Regions from separate parts of the Xylanivirga thermophila genome, predicted to be linked through region 1. Evidence: a T-box and tRNA genes for the amino acid it is inferred to sense, from the RefSeq annotation. Region 1 holds a T-box; the other holds one or more tRNA genes.
What was found. A T-box is a leader RNA that pairs with one kind of tRNA and senses whether it is charged. The one in region 1 lies ahead of proS (proline--tRNA ligase), so its partner is inferred to be a tRNA-Pro.
Positions count from the first base shown of each region.

Region 2: it encodes a tRNA-Pro, which carries the amino acid that the T-box ahead of proS (proline--tRNA ligase) is inferred to sense. The anticodon was not compared.

Region 1 is NZ_RXHQ01000011.1:52,204-62,078, forward strand. It holds gene EJN67_RS06890 (hypothetical protein) at 1-175, shown strand, start outside; gene EJN67_RS06895 (DUF4367 domain-containing protein) at 267-1,103, opposite strand; gene EJN67_RS06900 (RNA polymerase sigma factor) at 1,127-1,687, opposite strand; tRNA gene EJN67_RS06905 (tRNA-Ala) at 2,073-2,148, opposite strand; gene proS (proline--tRNA ligase) at 2,396-3,841, opposite strand; T-box leader at 3,888-4,101, opposite strand; gene EJN67_RS06915 (Spo0E family sporulation regulatory protein-aspartic acid phosphatase) at 4,142-4,318, opposite strand; gene EJN67_RS06920 (Gx transporter family protein) at 4,456-4,962, opposite strand; gene EJN67_RS06925 (NusG domain II-containing protein) at 4,974-5,372, opposite strand; gene EJN67_RS06930 (FAD:protein FMN transferase) at 5,369-6,430, opposite strand; gene EJN67_RS06935 (HD domain-containing protein) at 6,476-7,078, opposite strand; gene EJN67_RS06940 (amino acid kinase family protein) at 7,092-7,922, opposite strand; gene EJN67_RS06945 (NAD(P)H-dependent glycerol-3-phosphate dehydrogenase) at 7,933-8,898, opposite strand; gene EJN67_RS06950 (DUF4340 domain-containing protein) at 9,121-9,875, opposite strand, start outside.
Region 2 is NZ_RXHQ01000034.1:16,903-26,777, reverse strand. It holds gene EJN67_RS12050 (YlmH family RNA-binding protein) at 1-658, opposite strand, end outside; gene EJN67_RS12045 (YggT family protein) at 673-957, opposite strand; gene EJN67_RS12040 (cell division protein SepF) at 972-1,454, opposite strand; gene EJN67_RS12035 (YggS family pyridoxal phosphate-dependent enzyme) at 1,476-2,159, opposite strand; gene EJN67_RS12030 (HlyD family efflux transporter periplasmic adaptor subunit) at 2,194-3,417, opposite strand; gene EJN67_RS12025 (ATP-binding protein) at 3,547-3,969, opposite strand; gene EJN67_RS12020 (sigma-70 family RNA polymerase sigma factor) at 4,049-4,810, opposite strand; gene EJN67_RS12015 (ATP-binding protein) at 4,803-5,231, opposite strand; gene EJN67_RS12010 (anti-sigma factor antagonist) at 5,221-5,922, opposite strand; tRNA gene EJN67_RS12005 (tRNA-Pro) at 6,108-6,184, shown strand; tRNA gene EJN67_RS12000 (tRNA-Glu) at 6,192-6,266, shown strand; tRNA gene EJN67_RS11995 (tRNA-Ile) at 6,275-6,351, shown strand; tRNA gene EJN67_RS11990 (tRNA-Asp) at 6,362-6,438, shown strand; tRNA gene EJN67_RS11985 (tRNA-Phe) at 6,444-6,519, shown strand; tRNA gene EJN67_RS11980 (tRNA-Tyr) at 6,553-6,637, shown strand; tRNA gene EJN67_RS11975 (tRNA-Leu) at 6,650-6,736, shown strand; gene EJN67_RS11970 (CheR family methyltransferase) at 6,781-7,563, opposite strand; gene EJN67_RS11965 (bifunctional 4-hydroxy-3-methylbut-2-enyl diphosphate reductase/30S ribosomal protein S1) at 7,750-9,750, opposite strand; gene EJN67_RS11960 (lysophospholipid acyltransferase family protein) at 9,834-9,875, opposite strand, start outside.

The DNA of each region.
Region 1 (9,875 bases):
GGCCAACCTTAAAACCTTTGAATATGAAAGGTTCAATTACATGAAAGCCGATAACTATTTCTTTTTGGATGCAAAACCTGGATATTATTACAGGACTACCAGTGTAAATTATGTTAAGGATATGGGAATATCAGACTATAAGAGTGCAGTATCAAATTATATTTTTTTTAATTAGACTAAATAGGCACATAATCGATATGCTCGCCTTATAGCAGACAGTTAAAATAATAAAACTGCTTACATAGGTGGGGCATATCACAAAGTGCCTATTTTAACCCTTTTATTGTTTTTATTATTTCCTCATCTTCTAATGAATATACCGATATTTCATATTTAAAACCATCTTCATACCATTTTGCATATGAAAATTGTCCTTGACCACTAACTATAATTACATCCGTTCCTCTAAGTTTAATGGATTCAAGACCTGCCCTGCTAGAATCGGCATTTGTTATGGAATCTACATCAGTTGCATTTGAATGCTGAGATATGGTAAAATACTCATCTCTATTTTTATAAACCTGTTCAACAACATTAATACCATCCACGAACCTTCTCCAGCTTATTCCCTTAAGCTTATAACCATTGGGTAAATACGTTGGATATAACACCTTAAATGGAATCTCCTTTTTTGCCTGCTCCAATGTCATATTTTCCTTTGAAATGGATGAATCGTCGCTGCTGCATTGCGTTTTGGAACCCTCTATTTCATCTTTATCATCCACATTTGATTGATGTACAAAATAAACACCATCTTTAAGTTCCGTAAACGTCTTTATAATATCAAACCTAAAAGCCTGACCCTTTGAAGTATCAAAATATATGGACAGACCAAATGCAATTATAAATATACTCGCTGCAATACCTATTTTAGATACTACACTTTTTAATCTTTTACGTTTTGCCTTTTTCCCTAAAATCACCCTATAGTCTATCACTTTTGATTCTCTATTTATATCTTGCTCAAAATTGTCTAACATCTCACTCATATCAGGCACTTCTATATCTCCCAGGTCCTTTATGTCTTGCCAATTATTGGCAAACACATCCTCTAAAAGCTCATCCAACACATCCTTGCTGACTTTTTTACGCCTGTCAAACATATTATTAAAACCTCCCAACCATCTTAATGAACTTTAACATCCTGATCCTGGGACATATAGGATGCAAGCTCCTTATATATTATATTTTTAAGCCTTCTATGCCACGTTTTTACCGTATTTATATTAGTATTCAAAATTTCCGATATCTCCGCTAAGGTTAACCCATTACCATACTTCAGTATGGCCACATCCCTGTATTTTGCATCCATATTATTTATTATCTCTATAAGCTTATCATTTAATTCTTTTCTTATTACCACATCATGTGGGATATTAAAATCGGTATTTTCGTTCATATAGACTATAAAATCTTCGCTATCAGTAGGCAATTCTCTGTTATACAAGCGTAAAACTTTTATGCTCTCCCTCTTCGCTATCGTAAATATCCATGATTTGAATTTATTGTCATCTCGTACGTCAAATATGTAAATATACGCATTCAAAAATGTATTCTGCATGGCATCCTCTGCCAGTTCCTTATTTCTCACTATTGAATAAATAAACCTATATAATTCACCATATATTGGTTCAATGCATTTTTCAAATAGCATTGCTTTTTCCCGATTGTCCTCTATCTTCTGCATATAGTTCTTCCTCTCCCCTGGCGAATTACCTACCTCCAATATAAATATTATACCATATATAATAATCAAATGTAATTTATAGATACGAAAAAATATGTATTATCAAACCTGTGATCCCTTGAACGCCATTCAAAAAGCAAAAATCAAAATACAACATATTCATTAGTAATCTACTAATGTTATCATGAAAAGAAAATATAAAAAATTATTTGTACAGCCTTTTAAGAAAAAAATAATATCCAAAATAAAAACACTTATATATAAGCCCTTATTCGCTAGATACATATAAGTGTTTTTTAGTACTATTCTTTGCCTATGTATTAATTATAAACATAATTAGATTTACTGTGTTGAATTCGAGCAGTGTTAGACTTTGAATCCTATTTGGTGGAGATAAGGGGAGTCGAACCCCTGACCTCTTGAATGCCATTCAAGCGCTCTCCCAACTGAGCTATATCCCCATGACAAACATTATTATAACTAAAATATTTTGATTTGTAAAGGGGTAATTTAAAAAGGTGGAAATAAAGTCATAGTTGAATAAAGGCAATGTCAATAGAAAAGACACAATTCAAATTAAACAATGCCTGGTTATACACCAAAGGCAGACAACAATCTGCTGTCTGCCTTCCCTGAAACCTCACAGTTAAATTTGTGTCCCTATGGATATGCGCCTAAAACCGCACCTTTTATTTATTTACCTGTTAATCAATATGCCTTTGCAAAATATACCATATGCTTAGCCTCTTGTCCACAGCAAACACATTTATCACCTAAATGTTCCTGCTTAAAGGGCATACACCTAGTAGTAGCACCAGTAGCATCTTTTATAGCATCCTCGCACTCCCGCCTGCCGCACCACATGGCCTTTACAAAACCTTTCTTGTTTTCCAAAGCTTCTTTAAACTCATCCATATTACCAGCTGCATAGGTATGCTCATCTCTCATGGATAATGCCTTTTCATATATACCATCATTTATACTATCCAACATATTTATTACGGTGTCAGAAATATCTTCCATCGATGCCCCTATCTTCTCAAGGCTATCCCTTCTAACCAGCACTACTTGATTATTTTTTATATCCCTTGGCCCAATTTCAAGCCGTATGGGAACACCTTTTAATTCCCATTCATTAAATTTCCATCCCGGACTTTGAGTATCCCGGTCGTCGAGTTCTACCCTAAGACCTGCCTTTTTAAGCTCGTCATACAATTCCCGTGCCTTTTCTAGCACACCTTCTTTATGCATGGCAACAGGCACTATTACCACCTGTATGGGAGCCACTTTAGGCGGGAGAACCAATCCTCGTTCATCACCATGTACCATTATTATGCCGCCTATTAACCTCGTAGATACCCCCCAGGAGGTTTGCCATACATACTTAAGCTGACCATCCTTATCTAAATATTGAATATCAAATACCTTAGCAAAATGTTGTCCCAAATTGTGTGAAGTTCCTGCCTGAAGGGCTTTTCCATCCTGCATAAGTGCTTCCATGGTGTAAGTACTTAGTGCACCTGCAAACTTCTCCTTTTCTGTCTTTTGACCAGTAATCATAGGTATTGCTAAGACATTTTTTGCAAACTCATCATATACATCAAGCATTTTTAGAGTCTCTTCTTGAGCCTCTTCATAGCTAGCATGCACTGTATGACCTTCCTGCCATAAAAATTCAGATGTCCTCAAAAAGGGTCTAGTGGATTTTTCCCACCTTACTACACTGCACCACTGGTTATACAAAAGTGGTAAATCCCTATAGGATTGAACCCATTTCGAGTACATTGCGCATATTATGGTTTCAGATGTAGGACGCACTACCAATCTTTCAGCCAGTTCTTCATCTCCCCCATGGGTCACCCATGCTACTTCAGGTGCAAACCCCTCCACATGCTCCTCTTCCTTTTTTAACAAGCTTTCCGGTATAAACAATGGAAAATAGGCATTTTTATGCCCTGTTGCCTTAAATCTCTCATCCAATTCTCTCTGAATGTTTTCCCAAATTGCATAGCCATATGGCTTAATTACCATACACCCCTTAACTGGAGAATAATCAACCAGATCCGCCTTCATTATCACATCCGTATACCATTGTGAAAAATCCTCTTCTCGAGGGGTAATATGGGCTACAAATTCCTGTTTTTTTTGTGCCATATAAAAAACTCCTTTCAAATCTATATAAAAAAACTCCTATCCTTAATCAAAGGACGGAGTTCCCCCGCGGTACCACCTTTATTGACTATATTAAATATATAATAAGTCCTCTCAATTGAATAACGGTCAACCTAAATACCGGCAAGGTATACTTATATTCCACCTTGCTGCTCCAGGGCGGGTTGGGGATACTTTAGGATCTTTCAGCCTAAGGATCCTATCTCTTAATCTTCCCTACTATTCCCTTTCATTACATTTAAGATAGTATATCCTGAAACACATTTTATCATCAATAATCTATCATTGCAACACATCATTATTATTTTTCAGCTGCAATTCATAGTAATCCACAATCAACTCATCAAGGAGTTGGCTTACCCACAGAATATACCTATCGTCCAGTTGCTGATCCACCGCATCATTCAGATACTTCCTAATATTCTCTATATTGTCCTGTATTTTTTGCATTTCCTTCATGTTGGTATCCCCCTGCTACATAGTATGCTATATTTTTATAATATATATAGCTAGCACAGCCCATATATTTATGTGCCTTATCTATTATACGCCATATTTTCGTTTTTTCCTGCTTTCTTTCTAAAAATTTAATATATTTAATGATTAGTTAAAAATTTTGGCAAAAACTGTAGGATATAAATAGACACAAGACCTATAAAAAACCCAGTTATAACAGAAACCGATGCTAAAATAGGGATATATGTAAAAAATATCCCTATAGTCCCAAATACTACAGAAGCAACTAAAAGCTGTCCTACATTATGAAATAAAGCTCCGGCAACACTTATTGCAATTAAGCTAAAATACTTCCCAAAGTACCTGTATAGTGTCCATATAACTATACAACTTAAGATACCTCCCGTCAGACTATATAGTATTGACATGGGATTACCTGCCAATAACGAGCCTAATACACACCTTATAATTACCACTAGAAGCGCCTCTCCAAACCCAAATAACGCTATAGTAACCATAGTCATAATATTGGCTAATCCAAGTTTTATTCCGGGAATCAATACAGGTAAAAAGCTCTCTATATAATGAATTACAATGGCTTGTGCAGTTATAAGGCTTAAAACCACCATCTTTTTTGTATTATTCATAACACCATTCCCTACTTTACTATATCGTCAACACCATTATTGCTCACATTAGTTCCCTCTATCTTTACCACCATTTTGTGTGGCAGGCATACTATAACCTGACCAGGGTCTTGTATCCAGCCTTCATGTATACATATCTTATCGGGACAATTAGCGTCTATAATACTTACCCCTTTATCATCTATTCGGATTACATTATATCCACCATTGCCTGTCTCTATGGTAAATTCTTTCCCAATAGTATCTACTGACATTGGAATCTTCTCTATTATCCTGCCATCTACTTCAACAATAACCTGCCTTTCATACTCACCCCTTGCCAACCACTTAGCACCAAATATCCCTATGAGAATAAATAATAATACCACACAATATATAAAAATATCCCCTATCTTAAACAATTGCTTCATTTTTTATATCCATACTCTCTATCTGTTATGTTAATTGGCACTGAGAATTTTTTTGACAAGGTTACCTTTTTATCAGTAGATACCAATAATGCATCTACCCCTTCCAATTCATCTATAATATTAAACCCTTCATAACCCATTACAAAAAGGCAGGTAGACAATGCATCGGCATCTATAGATAATGGCGATATAACAGTAGTTGCTATTATACCTTTATCAGCAGGATAACCAGTCTTTGGATCAAATATATGATGGTATCTCTTACCTGTCTCTTCATATATCTTTACCATATATCTTTGATAATCTCCAGAGCTTACAACTGCGCTATCTGAAACCTCCAATACTGCAAAGTATCCTTCATTATCCTTACTGGTTCTGGGATTTTGGACACCTATATTCCATTTAGAGCCATCCACCTTATTACCTATGGCCATAATATTACCACCTAAATTTATCAATGCATGTTCTATACCATATTTTTTAAATATCCTTGTCACCTCATCAGCTGCATATCCTTTTGCTATGGCGCCAAGGTCTATTCCCATACCCTTTTCCATAAGGTATACACTATTTTTGTCCCTATCAACTACTATCTTCTTATAATCTACATATTTTAAAGCCCCCTGTATTTCCTCAGCTGAGGGAACACGTGGATGTTCTGATTTTATATCCCACAGTTTTATAAGCGGGTATATGGTAATATCAAACATACCATTACTCATGCTACAATATTCAAGCGCCTTATCCAATACATATAGTGTGTCCTTATGAACAGTCACAGGAGCCTTACCTGCATTTTTATTTATCTTACTTATATCACTGTCATCTATGGTAGTACTCATATGCTCCTCGATCTCTTGTATACGATATATGGCTTCATCAATTGCCTTATCTACATTTTTCCCTCCATAGGCAGTAAGGGTTATTATGGTATCAAGGGCAAATGCCTCCCTTTTATGTTCATCATACTTATTTGCACTGCAACCCGATATACATATGCAACATATCAAAACTACTATGGTGATTATTTCCTTTTGTCTAGCTTTATGGTGTGCCAATTTCAAACGTCTCCATTCCATAAAATACTTCAGACATAATCTTTACTACTTACCTTCATGTTTTAGATAACCCTTTTCAACTGAATCATCTATCATCCTTTGTGCATATTCCCAGAGCACTTCTGAACTATCCTTTATATATTTATTTCGCTCTATAACTTTTGAATAGTCCACATCATGCTCACGCCAAGTGTATCCTTTAGTCATATAATTATGATATAAAGGTTGCAGCCTGTCAAGGGCAGCTCCAAACCTAGCCTCCGGAGTAGAACGTTCTTCAAACTCCCTCCATAACTCCATAAACTCATCACACTGATCTTCCGGTAACATTCCAAAAAGCTTCCTTGCAGACCTTATTTCCCTCTCTGACTTGTCCAATCCAGCCTTCTCATCATAGCAAAATGTATCACCAGCATATATCTCTACCAAATCGTGGACAAGTACCATCTTTATTACTCGGCAAAAATCCATATCTTTATCATCTACATATTCTCCTAATAGCATAGCCATTATGGCAATATGCCAGGAATGTTCTGCATCGTTTTCTCTCCGTGAAGCATCCATCAATACGGTTTGACGATAGACCTCCTTTGCCTTGTCTATCTCCTTTATAAACTGCATCTGTTTAGACAATCTATCCTTATCCATAGTTTTTCCTCCTTTATCTTATACGAAATATTGTTCTGTCCACGTTTCCTTCTATAAGGTCCTTTAACCTATGTTTTGAACTGCCAATTATGACAGTAGTTCCCTGTTTAACCGGCTCGGATAGAAATTTAAGCTTGGCCTTCATACCATTTGCCCCTTCCCTACTACTTCCATTACAATACTTTTCCAAGGAATCTATATGATCTAACAGCTCATATACATCCTTACCTTCAACTTCCCTTATAATGGATGTAGAGTCTTTCGGATCCTTCAAGATCCCTGGAGCTGATGTCAATAATATAAGCATTCTAGCCCGCACTAATACTGCTATCTGTGCGGCAGTTTCATCATTATCTATACATTCTACAACATTCTCATGATTTTGCTTTAAGTTATACAGCTCCATTTTGCGTATCTCTTCGCTACTTACCGAGTCATTATAATTGACTATAGGTATAGCACCCTGCTCAGATGCACGGTTTAAAAGTTTTCTTATAAACTCGCGCTTTTCAGGATCATTAAAATGTTGATGTTCTACCAATATCTGTCTTACAGAATATTTAGGATCTATAAACCTTCTGTAATTTTCCATTAGTATGGCTTGTCCCTGAGCCGCATAATCAGCCTTTACCTCCTGCATGTCTAAACCCTTTAGCTCATCCCCATTATTACGCTTCATATAGTCCAAACGCCCTATTTCAACAGAGCCCGAGGTGACCCATATAAAGTCCGGATTAAGATCCATACCCAATCTGCTAAATACATTATAATCTATATCATATTCGTCCTTGCGTATAAGTGCCATAGAACCTATTTTCCCAACGATTTCATGATCAAATTTCATTTATACAACTCTACCCCCAAAACTCAAATTTAATAGAACGTAAAAACATATCATTTAATACCTTTTCCGGTTCCCTTTTGTCAAATAGTATGGCATATACTCCCTGACATATGGGCAAGTCAACATTGTATTCTTTAGATAAATTTACAAGGGCTCTAGTAGTATCTACCCCTTCTGCTAATTTTACAAAATACTCTCCCTTTGCATATGCCTCACCAAATCTACGGTTATGACTATGGGCTGAAAAAAGTGTAGCTTCATAATCACCTAAATGGCATAGGCCATAAGCAGTAAAAGGATCGCCACCTAGTGCCCTTATAAGGCGGGAGATCTCCCTAGTACCCCTTGCCATAAGGGCTCCTTTGAGACTGGTAAGATTAAATCCATCTAGCATGCCTGCAGCAATCCCTATTACATTTTTAGATGCCGCCCCTATCTCATTGCCTATTAAATCATGTCCATAATAAAACCTTATAAGTTCACTGGCGAATATGTCAACAAGTTCCTTTGTAATTCCAGTGTCTGCAGAATCAATTACCATGCAATTTGGTATACCATTTATATAATCCTGTACATGACCTGGACCTACCCATATTGCCAAATTGACATCCTTATCTATCCCATCATTAAATACTTCTGTAAGCCTTTTACCCGTATCTGCCTCTATTCCCTTCATACACAGGACAAAGGTTTTGCCCTCTATATTGTACTTTGATAGTCTGCCCGCAAATTCCCTCAACCCTTGGGCGCTTATAGATATAATTATTACATCTCCATGGGATATGGCCTCATCCAGAGAATTGGTAAGCTTTATAGATGGCGGGAGGGTAAGATAACTATTTTGCCTATTCAGTTCTAAATTTTTATATGAATCAGAATTCTTCCTACCCCACAACATTACATCATAACCTAATTTTACACAATACCAAGCCAAAAAACTACCCCATCTTCCACATCCCAAGACAGAAATTTTCATAATAACTACCTCATTTCAATTTTCTTTTTATAGAATAAATACCCATCACAACTTATTAAATATGTATAACCAACCATGAATATTATATTATCCTTAAATATATTACACAAGAACTTAATATGCAATCTTCAATTTGTAATATGGATTATATTGACATAAATAATGATTAATAAAAGAATACCGTAAAACCACTGAATAAGCAGTCTTACGGTATTATCTTAGTTAATCATTTTCTAGTTTGCCCTGTATGAGAAGCTCTAGATCCTCTAGCATCTTATGCACCTGATCCCTGCTTATAATAAATTCTGCCTTCCCTTGACGTACAACTGAATAAAAATCCCTGTCATATGGTACATAATCCACATGGATCTCCCGATCTTTTCCCTTGTTTAAGAAAAAGGTGGTCTTGACTTCGGCCTTTTCTGTCGACTCCTTATCATTTTCTGCATCCACAAGCAGTCCTATAATACTCTGATAATACTTTTTAAATGGACTCTCCTCTACTTCTTTGCCATCCACTTTATAAACGGTTTCTATCTCATCCTCTTCCCCTTCCTTTTCTGCCTTTTTAGTAGAACGCTCTAGGGTAAGAGTATGAGCTTTTCCTTCACCTTCTACAACTATCTTATCAACATCATCTATATTGACTATAAATGCAAACTTTTCTACGAGTTCAAACGGCTTGATATCCATAAATGATACCTTTTCCTTTGCCATCGTATATACTGCATTAGAGTCTGCCGTTTTAAAATATACTTCATCATCGCCTGCATCTTTTCCAAAATACAGATGAACAGTATTTGATTTATCCTTTACCACGAGTTCCCTAGAGGGAACATCTAAGCCATACTGACCCAAATCTGAAGGATCATCATCTATGAAGCCTTTTATTTCAAGATTTGGTATGTCGGAGAGTACCTTCTCAATGCCATTGCTATCTACTCCCATCGGCTGATTATACGGCTTTATCATCTTCC
Region 2 (9,875 bases), on a different contig from region 1:
CTTTAAGCACAAAATTTGGTTTATCTACCTCTGTCCAATTTACTTTTACAGCTCCAGATCTAATAGTAGGAACCATCTTATTCCTTGATATACCAAATCCTGCACTAGCAATACTATCCAATCTAAGAGTAGAAACAGTGGCTTTTATGAGTTTTATTTTTGGAGGGTCAATGTATATCTGGTCATAGTTACATATTTCCGTGTTTACACTAGCCTTACCGATATATATCAAATTTGAAAATATAAAAGGGGCTATATTGCCTAAGGTAAACACATATCCAATATCAGATTGAATAATAATATCCCCTATTTTATGCCTCTGTATACCTAATCCCATTATAGCACCTAGGATATCTCTATGACTAACTCTATAATATTTAGCATTCCAAGTAACTTTTACAACCTTGATGGCATTATACCATTTTTTTTGATCTATCTCTTTAGTAAATGGATATATATAGAACATCAAACGCTCTGCATCGCCATACCCACCAAATTTATCATATTTTATGCCATTGTACTGTTTCACAATATCCTCAACTAATTGTTGTTGTGCCGGGTCAAAAAATGAAGTAACTCTTTCAGTTTTACTTTTTTGAACACTAAAAATAAGATCTTCTACATTTGCCAATAAATATTTTGTATCCTTATAAGCCATATGCTACCATCCTATTATACTACAATTATTAATCTCTGCAATAATTGTATGATAATAGTAAGGAATAAGTATGTAAACAATGGGGAAAAATCTATAGGTAATCCTGAAGAATTAATTTTATCTGAAAGTGGCCTAAAAGGTGCTACAAAAGGCTCTGTAATACGTGTTATAAAGGTACGAATTGGATGAGTCGGATCTATAAACCAAGATAACAAAGCCCCTATTACTATAAGCCAGCATATAATATCCAAAAATAACACAATCCCTTTCAAAAGTCCCGCTATAACTTGACTAGCCAAATCAATAATGCCTCCTATTCCATCCCTTTTTCTTTATTATTTGTAAGGGTGAAAAAACTTTTACCTTTTAATTCTTCAGGTATATTTCCACTAATGTCTACATTACTAGGTGCTAACACAAAAATACCCTTTGAAACTTTATGGATGGTTCCGTCAAGAGCATATACTGCACCACTCATAAAATCTAGTACTCTTTGTGCTAAATCGATATCCAGTGCCTCTAAATTTACGATAACAGGTTTGCGCGATTTTAAATTATCTATTATTGTTTGGGTATCATCATAGGAAAAAGGTTGATATACTATAACTTTTACATATGATGCACTATGAATATTAACCACCTTACCTTTTTTCTGTTTAGTTTTGATGATTGGCTCGTCAAAATCATCATCCATATTATTATTTTGTTCTTCTAGAAACATATCTTCATCTTCATCCATTATGCTTTCTTCCAAACCAATAATATTCAAGAATTTATCAAACATTTTACCTGCCATATTTTATATTCCTCCTTTTGATTATCGTTCACCAAATATAGCTCTACCAATCCGCACTATATTTGCACCTTCTTCTATTGCTATTTCAAAGTCATTTGTCATACCCATCGATAGATATTCCATAGTTACATTGCTATATTGGCGTAGTTTAATGTCTTCATATATTTCCTTTAACTTAGCAAAATAAGGACGTGTCTTTTCTGCGTTATCCAGTAAAGGGGCTATAGTCATCAGACCTTTTACCCTTATATGCTCAAATTGCTGTATTTGGTCTAAAAAATCATCCAATTCTTCTATGTATATACCAGATTTTGTAGATTCTTTTGATACATTTATCTGTATCAAAACTGGCAATACTATACCATTCATTGATGCCCTTTTATCTATTTCTTTTGCCAATGACAATCTGTCTAAAGAATGTATAATATCTACTTTATCTATTATATATTTTACCTTATTGGTTTGTAAACTACCAATAAGATGCCATTTTACTCTATTTTTTATATATGGATATTTACTTCTGATTTCTTGAACTCTATTTTCTCCTATATGTCTTATACCAGATTCAATGGCTTCATCTATTCTGGCAGGTATTACCGTTTTAGTAACAGCTACTAGCGTAATATCTTCTAAATTTCTTCCTGTTTTTATAGCAGCTCTAGCCATTCTATCTTTTACTGATATAATATTCTCTTTAATGTCCATATTAGAAGTCCACCTCTTAACAAAATACATAATATTAACGCAGCTGTATTTGATCATTGACATTTAATTTTTCATATTGATCATTATGTTCTATTATAGCATATTTATCATCATATGCGACAATTTTTATTTCTATAAATTTTTTTTCACCGTTTTTTAATTTCGTCACTCCTTCTTTACCCTTATATTTGATAATAGCTGATTTAGGCACTTTTAAACCTTCAAATTTTTTGCTTATATTTACTTTGGTATTTCTTACATTAATTACATTTTGTATATCATTCCCCAACTCCAATACCATAAGTTTCCCTTGTGTGTCTCCATCTACTAGTTTTACTATTTTAGCATTTGTATCTTTTACCGGTATCTCTGAAAAGCCTATTGAGACATCGTCATTTATTTTATAAAAAAAGGGGGATGAAGGTAATTCACATATAATATACCATTTATTAGTATCTACAATGCGAAAAAAAGGTTGGTTTGCTTTAGCCTGGTTCTGATTTTGACCCTGGTCTTTGGATGGAGCCTGATATTGTAGCAATTCCTGATAGCTTTCTGTTGTTATTTCATCTAAAGAATCAAAATTCAATATTTGTTCTAAACCATCGATATAAAAGCTGACCAACCCTGAGGCTGGAGATACTATATCTAGTTTCCAGTCTTTTATCTGCTCAGTCAATTTATTTTGTTCATCATACAAATTTTTTAGATATTCATCTGAATTGCCCTTTTTGTCAATTATTTCCTTTCGCTGTTCTAATAATAATCTCACATTTCTTTCTTTGTTGTCCATTTGTTTCATATTAGTATCTCTAATATTCTCTTGAATGTCATAGATAATATTATTTATATCTTCTTGTACCTTATCTAAATCTTTATCATTTATCTTATCTATAATATTTTGTTCCTGATAATTTATAATTTTTTCTTGTACATTATATAATTGATAAACTACTTCCTCTTGATAATTTGATTTATATATGGTAGCTAATACATCTCCGTTTTTTACCATTTGATTTTCATCTACATGGAATAGTACTTTTCCATATATTGGTGCAGTATGTATCTGTTCATTCCTAACTATAAGAGCATGACTTTTGTTTTCAGTAGTAATACTTCCATATTCTACAGACGCATATTCCGTGGGTCTAGATGATGATAAACCAAATAGCCAATAGATGCATATACCTATAATCGTAACAAAAACAAAAAAACGGGGTTTAATATTTCTTCTCCCTATTTTAAGACCTTTGGCCATAGCAAAAATCCTTCCGTCTATAAAATATTATCCTAACTCATAATTATTTATCTATATATTTCTCTATCATTTTCAAAAATCCTTTTAGAATTTTTGAAAATTAAAATTTATACATGACTAATTTATTAATTATCTTTTGATAGATTTACTGATACTTATCTTATTACCATTATTACCATCACAATCGAATTTAATAGTATCACATAAAGCCTTAATAATTTTAAGCCCTCGTCCACTTTCAGTAAATATATCCGTAGAATCTACATCACTTTGCATAATAGTATTATAGTCAAAACCGTTACCTTCGTCGCATATGCATATATTAATAGTATTACTATTCAATTCTTGAATAATAGCGGTTAAGGCTTTATCACATTTTCCGTTATTCCCATGAATAATGCCATTTGCTATCAATTCGTTAAGTATTAATAAAAATTCGTAGACTTCTTCTTCCTCTAGTTCATGCCAACACTTGATACATTCTATCATTTCATTGATTAAATTACGTATAACAACTGCATTACAACCTACAACCTTTTTATGAAATAGCATTTTCACCTATGGTACCTCCCGTTATTTATATCTCCAAGATATATTTAACCTATTGTATAAAAATAAAACATGGGTACCATCAACCTTTTCTAAGATAAGTTCGAAACTTTTCTAGTATTTTACGTTCCATTCTTGATATATACATTTGTGAAACTCCCATATCCTTAGCAATTGCTCGTTGGCTTCTTCCTTTATAAAAGCGTTCATATATAACTTTACGTTCAGTATCATCAAGGGTTTCCATTACCCTGGAAATAAAGTCCTTATTTTCGATATCTGAATAACTAGTTTCATCTTGTCCTATTACAGACATTAAATCGGTTTCCCCTTCATCATCTATATAATAGTCTAAAGATGCAATATTAGTAGAATGTCTAGATTCCATAAGTTCTAATACTTCTTCTACAGTGATATTTAAATATTCGGCAATTTCTTCAGGCTTGGGAGAACGAGATAATTTAAAAGATAAATGGCTAGTGGCTTCATCAAGTTTTTTAAGATATTCACTTTCTTTTCTAGGTAACCTTATTACCCTGCTTTTATCCCTAAAATAATTTTTTACTTCTCCTACAACGGTAGGAGTAGCAAAACTAGAAAATTTATATCCCCTATTTATGTCATAACGCTCTAATGCTTTTATCAATGCTAAAGAAGCCACTTGAAAAAGATCATCGTATTCTACTCCTCTATTTGAAAATTTTTTTGCTACAATCTCAGCTATATAAAGATATTTTTTTATAAGTTCATTTCTTAAGTTTATATCTCGAGTTTCACAATATTTCTGCAACAATTCATCTTCCTGTCTGTTTTGCAGTTTTTTTGCTTCATTCCCATCAATCATCACATGTTTGACCCCCACTTTTTTTATACATGGAGATGGAATAAATAATATCTCCTTTTTGATGAAAATTAACATCAGTTATAAGTGATGTTATTATATAGATTCCCAGCTCGTTTTGCTCATCATAGTTATTATAATCATTACCAACAATGTCATCTAAATCCTTTTCTATGCCGATTTCTATTTTAAGCCCTTCTCCAGTAGTATTAAAATTGACATTAAGCTGTTTTATATTTTTAGTTTGATTCATAAGGATATTGCACGATTCAGCTACTGCAACTTTTAAATCTTCTATTTCATCTACCCTTAAACCTGCCCTACATGCAACTGCTGATGTGGTTAAACGAACCACCATTACATATTCAGGTTTTGCAGGGATGTTTAATAATATACTATCCACCATCATCACCTCATTCTTCAATGGCAAAAATCTTGTCCAAACCTGTTATAGTAAAAATTTTAGCTATATAGGGTTTTAAATTTTTTATACGAATATCTCCCCCAAAATCCTTGACTCTTTTAAGTATGCTTATAAGGACGCCTAATCCAGTACTATCTATGTATCTAAGTTTTTCACAATCTAATACTATACTAGCATTTTTTTGATTGAGCATAGAAATTAAAGACTCTTTTAGTTGCGGTGCATTATATATGTCAATCTCTCCAGTTAGACAGACTTCCCATATACCGTTTATTTCATCATATTTTTTTTGTATATCCATATTTGTCACTCCCTTTATACAATAGTTTTGTATAAATTGTATAAGCCTTATTATATCAAATTTAGTCGAATAGAACAATGGATTTTGTACATTATCTAAATTTGAGCATATCTGTTTAGTAGCTGCCACATCCAATATACTACTAGCTATTTGTGCAGACATATATGGTGCTTTAAGTATAATTTTTATTTGTGCATTTGAAAATCCTTGATCTTGTAAGTTTTTAATATACATAAATATATCAATTTCCCTTTGAGTAAAATATCTATGATTTGACTTAGTACGTGGAATCTTTATTTCAAATTCTTTTTCATAAAATCTAATAACATATGGTTTGTAGCCGATGATTTGAGAAAATTGACTTATTGTATAATGCTTTAGATCTTTCATGTTATCTGCTCCTTTATATTGTATATATATTCCAATATATTGTAGTGTCATAATAGTTTTCCAATATTTTTTGACTATTATGCACCAAAAACGGTTTTTATAAAAAAAATTTCAAAATAGACTTGACAGTTTCAAAAAAATGATGTATATTAAACATCGTCGCCTGAACAATTCAGGTTGGTCGTCGGGGTGTAGCGCAGTTTGGTAGCGCACGTGCTTTGGGAGCATGGGGCCGGGGGTTCGAGTCCCTCCACCCCGACCATTAGTGTGACCCCTTGGTCAAGTGGTTAAGACATCGCCCTTTCACGGCGGTATCAGGGGTTCGAATCCCCTAGGGGTCACCATTTTTTTAGGGCCTTTAGCTCAGTTGGTTAGAGCAACCGGCTCATAACCGGTTGGTCCGGGGTTCGAGTCCCTGAAGGCCCACCATTTTTTATTTGGCCCGGTAGTTCAGCTGGTTAGAACGCTAGCCTGTCACGCTAGAGGTCGAGGGTTCGATCCCCTTCCGGGTCGCCAGTTTTGCCTCGGTAGCTCAGTCGGTAGAGCAGTGGACTGAAAATCCGCGTGTCGGTGGTTCGATTCCGCCCCGAGGCACCATTTTTTTGTTTTTATATATGAATTATTATATATGGAGGAGTTCCCGAGCGGCCAAAGGGGGCAGACTGTAAATCTGTTGGCGCAGCCTTCGATGGTTCGAATCCATCCTCCTCCACCAATTTTATATCATGCGAAAGTGGTGGAATTGGCAGACGCGCTAGATTCAGGTTCTAGTGGTAGCAATACCATGGGGGTTCGACTCCCCCCTTTCGCACCAATAAAAAGGTTTGACTTATAAGTCAAACCTTTTTATTGGATTACTCATATTTCATATGCTTTTTTATAAAAAAAAGATTGCACAGGTACAAAATTATAACGTTGAGGTAATATTATCTGTTCCGTACTTCCTACGAATAATATTCCTTCAGGATGGAGAGATTTATAAAATTTATTATAGATCTTAGATTTTGCTTCTTCTGTAAAGTATATAAGTACATTGCGACAGACTATCAAATGACAATTTTTTGGGTATTCATCCTTTAAAAGATCATGTTGTCTAAAGTCTACACATGTTTTTATACTATCATCTATGTAATATTCTGCTCCTTGTTTATGAAAGTATTTGACAATAAGCTCTTTGGGTAAGTTTTGTAAATTCTTTTCAATATATGAACCTTCTTTGGCTTTTTGGAGGATTGATGCATCTATATCGGTTGCAATAATTTTTATCTGATTCAAAGGTATAAATCTACTAAGAAGCATTGCAAGTGAATAAGGTTCCTCGCCTGTAGAACAGGCAGCACTCCAAATTTTGAGTTCATCATGTTTCTGCAAGAGATTAGGTAGAATATCTTTCTCTAAAGCTTCCCACTGTTTAGGATTTCTATAGAATTCTGATACATTGATGGTGATATAACTCATAAATTCATCGCGCAATTCCTTGTTCGCCACTAAAGCTTTAAAATAAGCATGGTAATTTTTGTATTCTGATCTAGCAATAAGTGCATCAATACGTCTTTTCATTTGGCGTTCTTTATAGCTAGATAAATCTATAGTAGTTAGCTTAAATATTGATTGAATAAAATCTAAATATGACCACTGCATTTATATATTCTCCTCACATATACTATGATATCTTATTAGTTTAACATATTTTTTAGATAAAAAAAAGCCGTGAACTTAATCACGACTTAATGTAAAGGGGGTCTCAATGTATTTTGTGAGGTCGTTATTATTGTGGGCTATTTTATGTTTTTTTATACATATAATAAAAAAACCACAACCTTTTTCTTAATGCTCTGGGAAGAATTCTCCTAATGAAACTTTCATTTCTTCTTTTTTATATTTTGAAGAGCTGTTATCATCGTGTTTTGAAGGTTGTATATTGTTATCCCCTTTTGCTTCTTTTATACTTAGACTTAATTTATGATCTTCAGGCTTTACATCTAATACTTTTGCATTTATTATATCGCCTACTTTTAATGCGTCTTCTACCTTATTAATTCGCTTGTTGGATATTTGTGATATATGAACAAGACCATCTACGCCAGGTTCTAATTCAACAAAAGCACCAAATGAAGTAATTCTTACTACCTTTCCTTCTACTATAGATCCTACAGGGTATTTATTATCTGCATTTTCCCAAGGTTGTGGCAATGTCTGCTTATAACCCAAGGAAATTCTACCTTTTTCCTTATCAAAAGACAACACTATAACCTCTACCTGTTGATTTTCACTGAGTACTTCACTGGGATGTTTTACATGTCCCCATGAAAGATCAGAGATATGAATAAGACCATCAATCCCGCCTATATCAACAAATACCCCAAAGTCGGTTATGCTTTTAACAGTACCGGTTATTTTTTCACCTTCTTTTAGTGAATTCCAAACAGCCTGACGTTTTGCTTCTTCTTCATCCTCTAAGATAATTCTTTGTGAGGCTACCAATCTATTGCGTCGTTTGTCCAGTTCTATTATTTTAAGTCTTAATTCTTTTCCAACAAAAGTGTTCAGATCTTCTACGTATTTTGTAGATAATTGGGAAGCGGGTACAAATGTTCTAATGCCATTAATACTAGCAATAACACCACCCTTTACTGCCTGAGTACATTTGCCTCGAAATTCAACTCCCGCTTCATAACCTTTTTGTATATCATTCCACACTTTTTGTTGTTGGATAGACTTGCAAGAAAGCAATACATTGCCTTCTCCATCGTTTATCTTTATTACCTCTACTTCTATCTCCTGACCTACTTTTATGATATCTTCTAAAGTTTGATTCTGTTCCAGGAATACTTCGTCAGCAGATATAATACCATCTGCCTTATATCCAATATTTACTATGGCTTCTTGAGGGTTAACGGATAAAACTACTCCTTTAACTATTTGACCATTTCTTAATGATACCATAGTCTTTTCAAAGTCCTCCATGGAAACTGTATTTTCTTGTGAATTTTGATTGTTAATTTGGTCCATCTTGTCAATTACCTCCTTGATAATCCAGTCAGGAGTAGAGGCACCTGCCGTAATGCCTATTACATCCCCCGACCTAATAAGTTTGTTATTTATTTCCTCTGCCGTTTCTATAGCAAAGGTTTTCTTACAATAATTTTTGCAAATAGAATATAGTTTTTTCGTATTTGAACTATTATGTCCTCCTATAACTAACATGACGTCAACTTTTTTTGCTAATTCTTTTGTTTCATTTTGACGTTTGAAAGTTGTATGACATATAGTATCAAATACTTTTAAATCAGATACTATATGTTTAAGTCTGGACAAGATATTATTCCATTTTTCATGTGTGATAGTGGTTTGAGCCACAACACATGCTTTATCAATGTGAGAAAGTCTATCCACATCATCATAACTGTTTAGAATATATGCTGCTCCATTACACCAGCCATTAATACCCTTAACTTCTGGATGCTCCCGTTCACCGATTATAATGATATCATAACCTTCTGTATAGTGTTCTTCTACTATTTGATGTATACGCTTGACAAACGGGCATGTGGCATCTATTATTTCTACTTCCTTATTCCTAAGCTCATCATATGCAAGTTTTCCTATACCATGGGATCTAATAATAACTGTACCATCTTCAATATTGTCAAGGCACTCTTCTACAATAACACCTTTTTGTTCAAGATCTGATACTACCTGAGGATTATGTATTATCGGTCCCAATGTATATATCGTTTTGCTTGGATTGAGATGTTCATAAACAGATTGTACAGCACGCTTGACACCAAAACAAAAGCCTGCATTGGTTGCTAAAATTATTTGCAAATACTTATCCTCCCTATAATAAAATTACTCTACTTGATAGAATTCTATATAAAACGCCATATTTCCTGCTTTTTAACACAAAATTATAGCATTTCTTTTAAAGCATTTTCCATTTGTGAAGACAT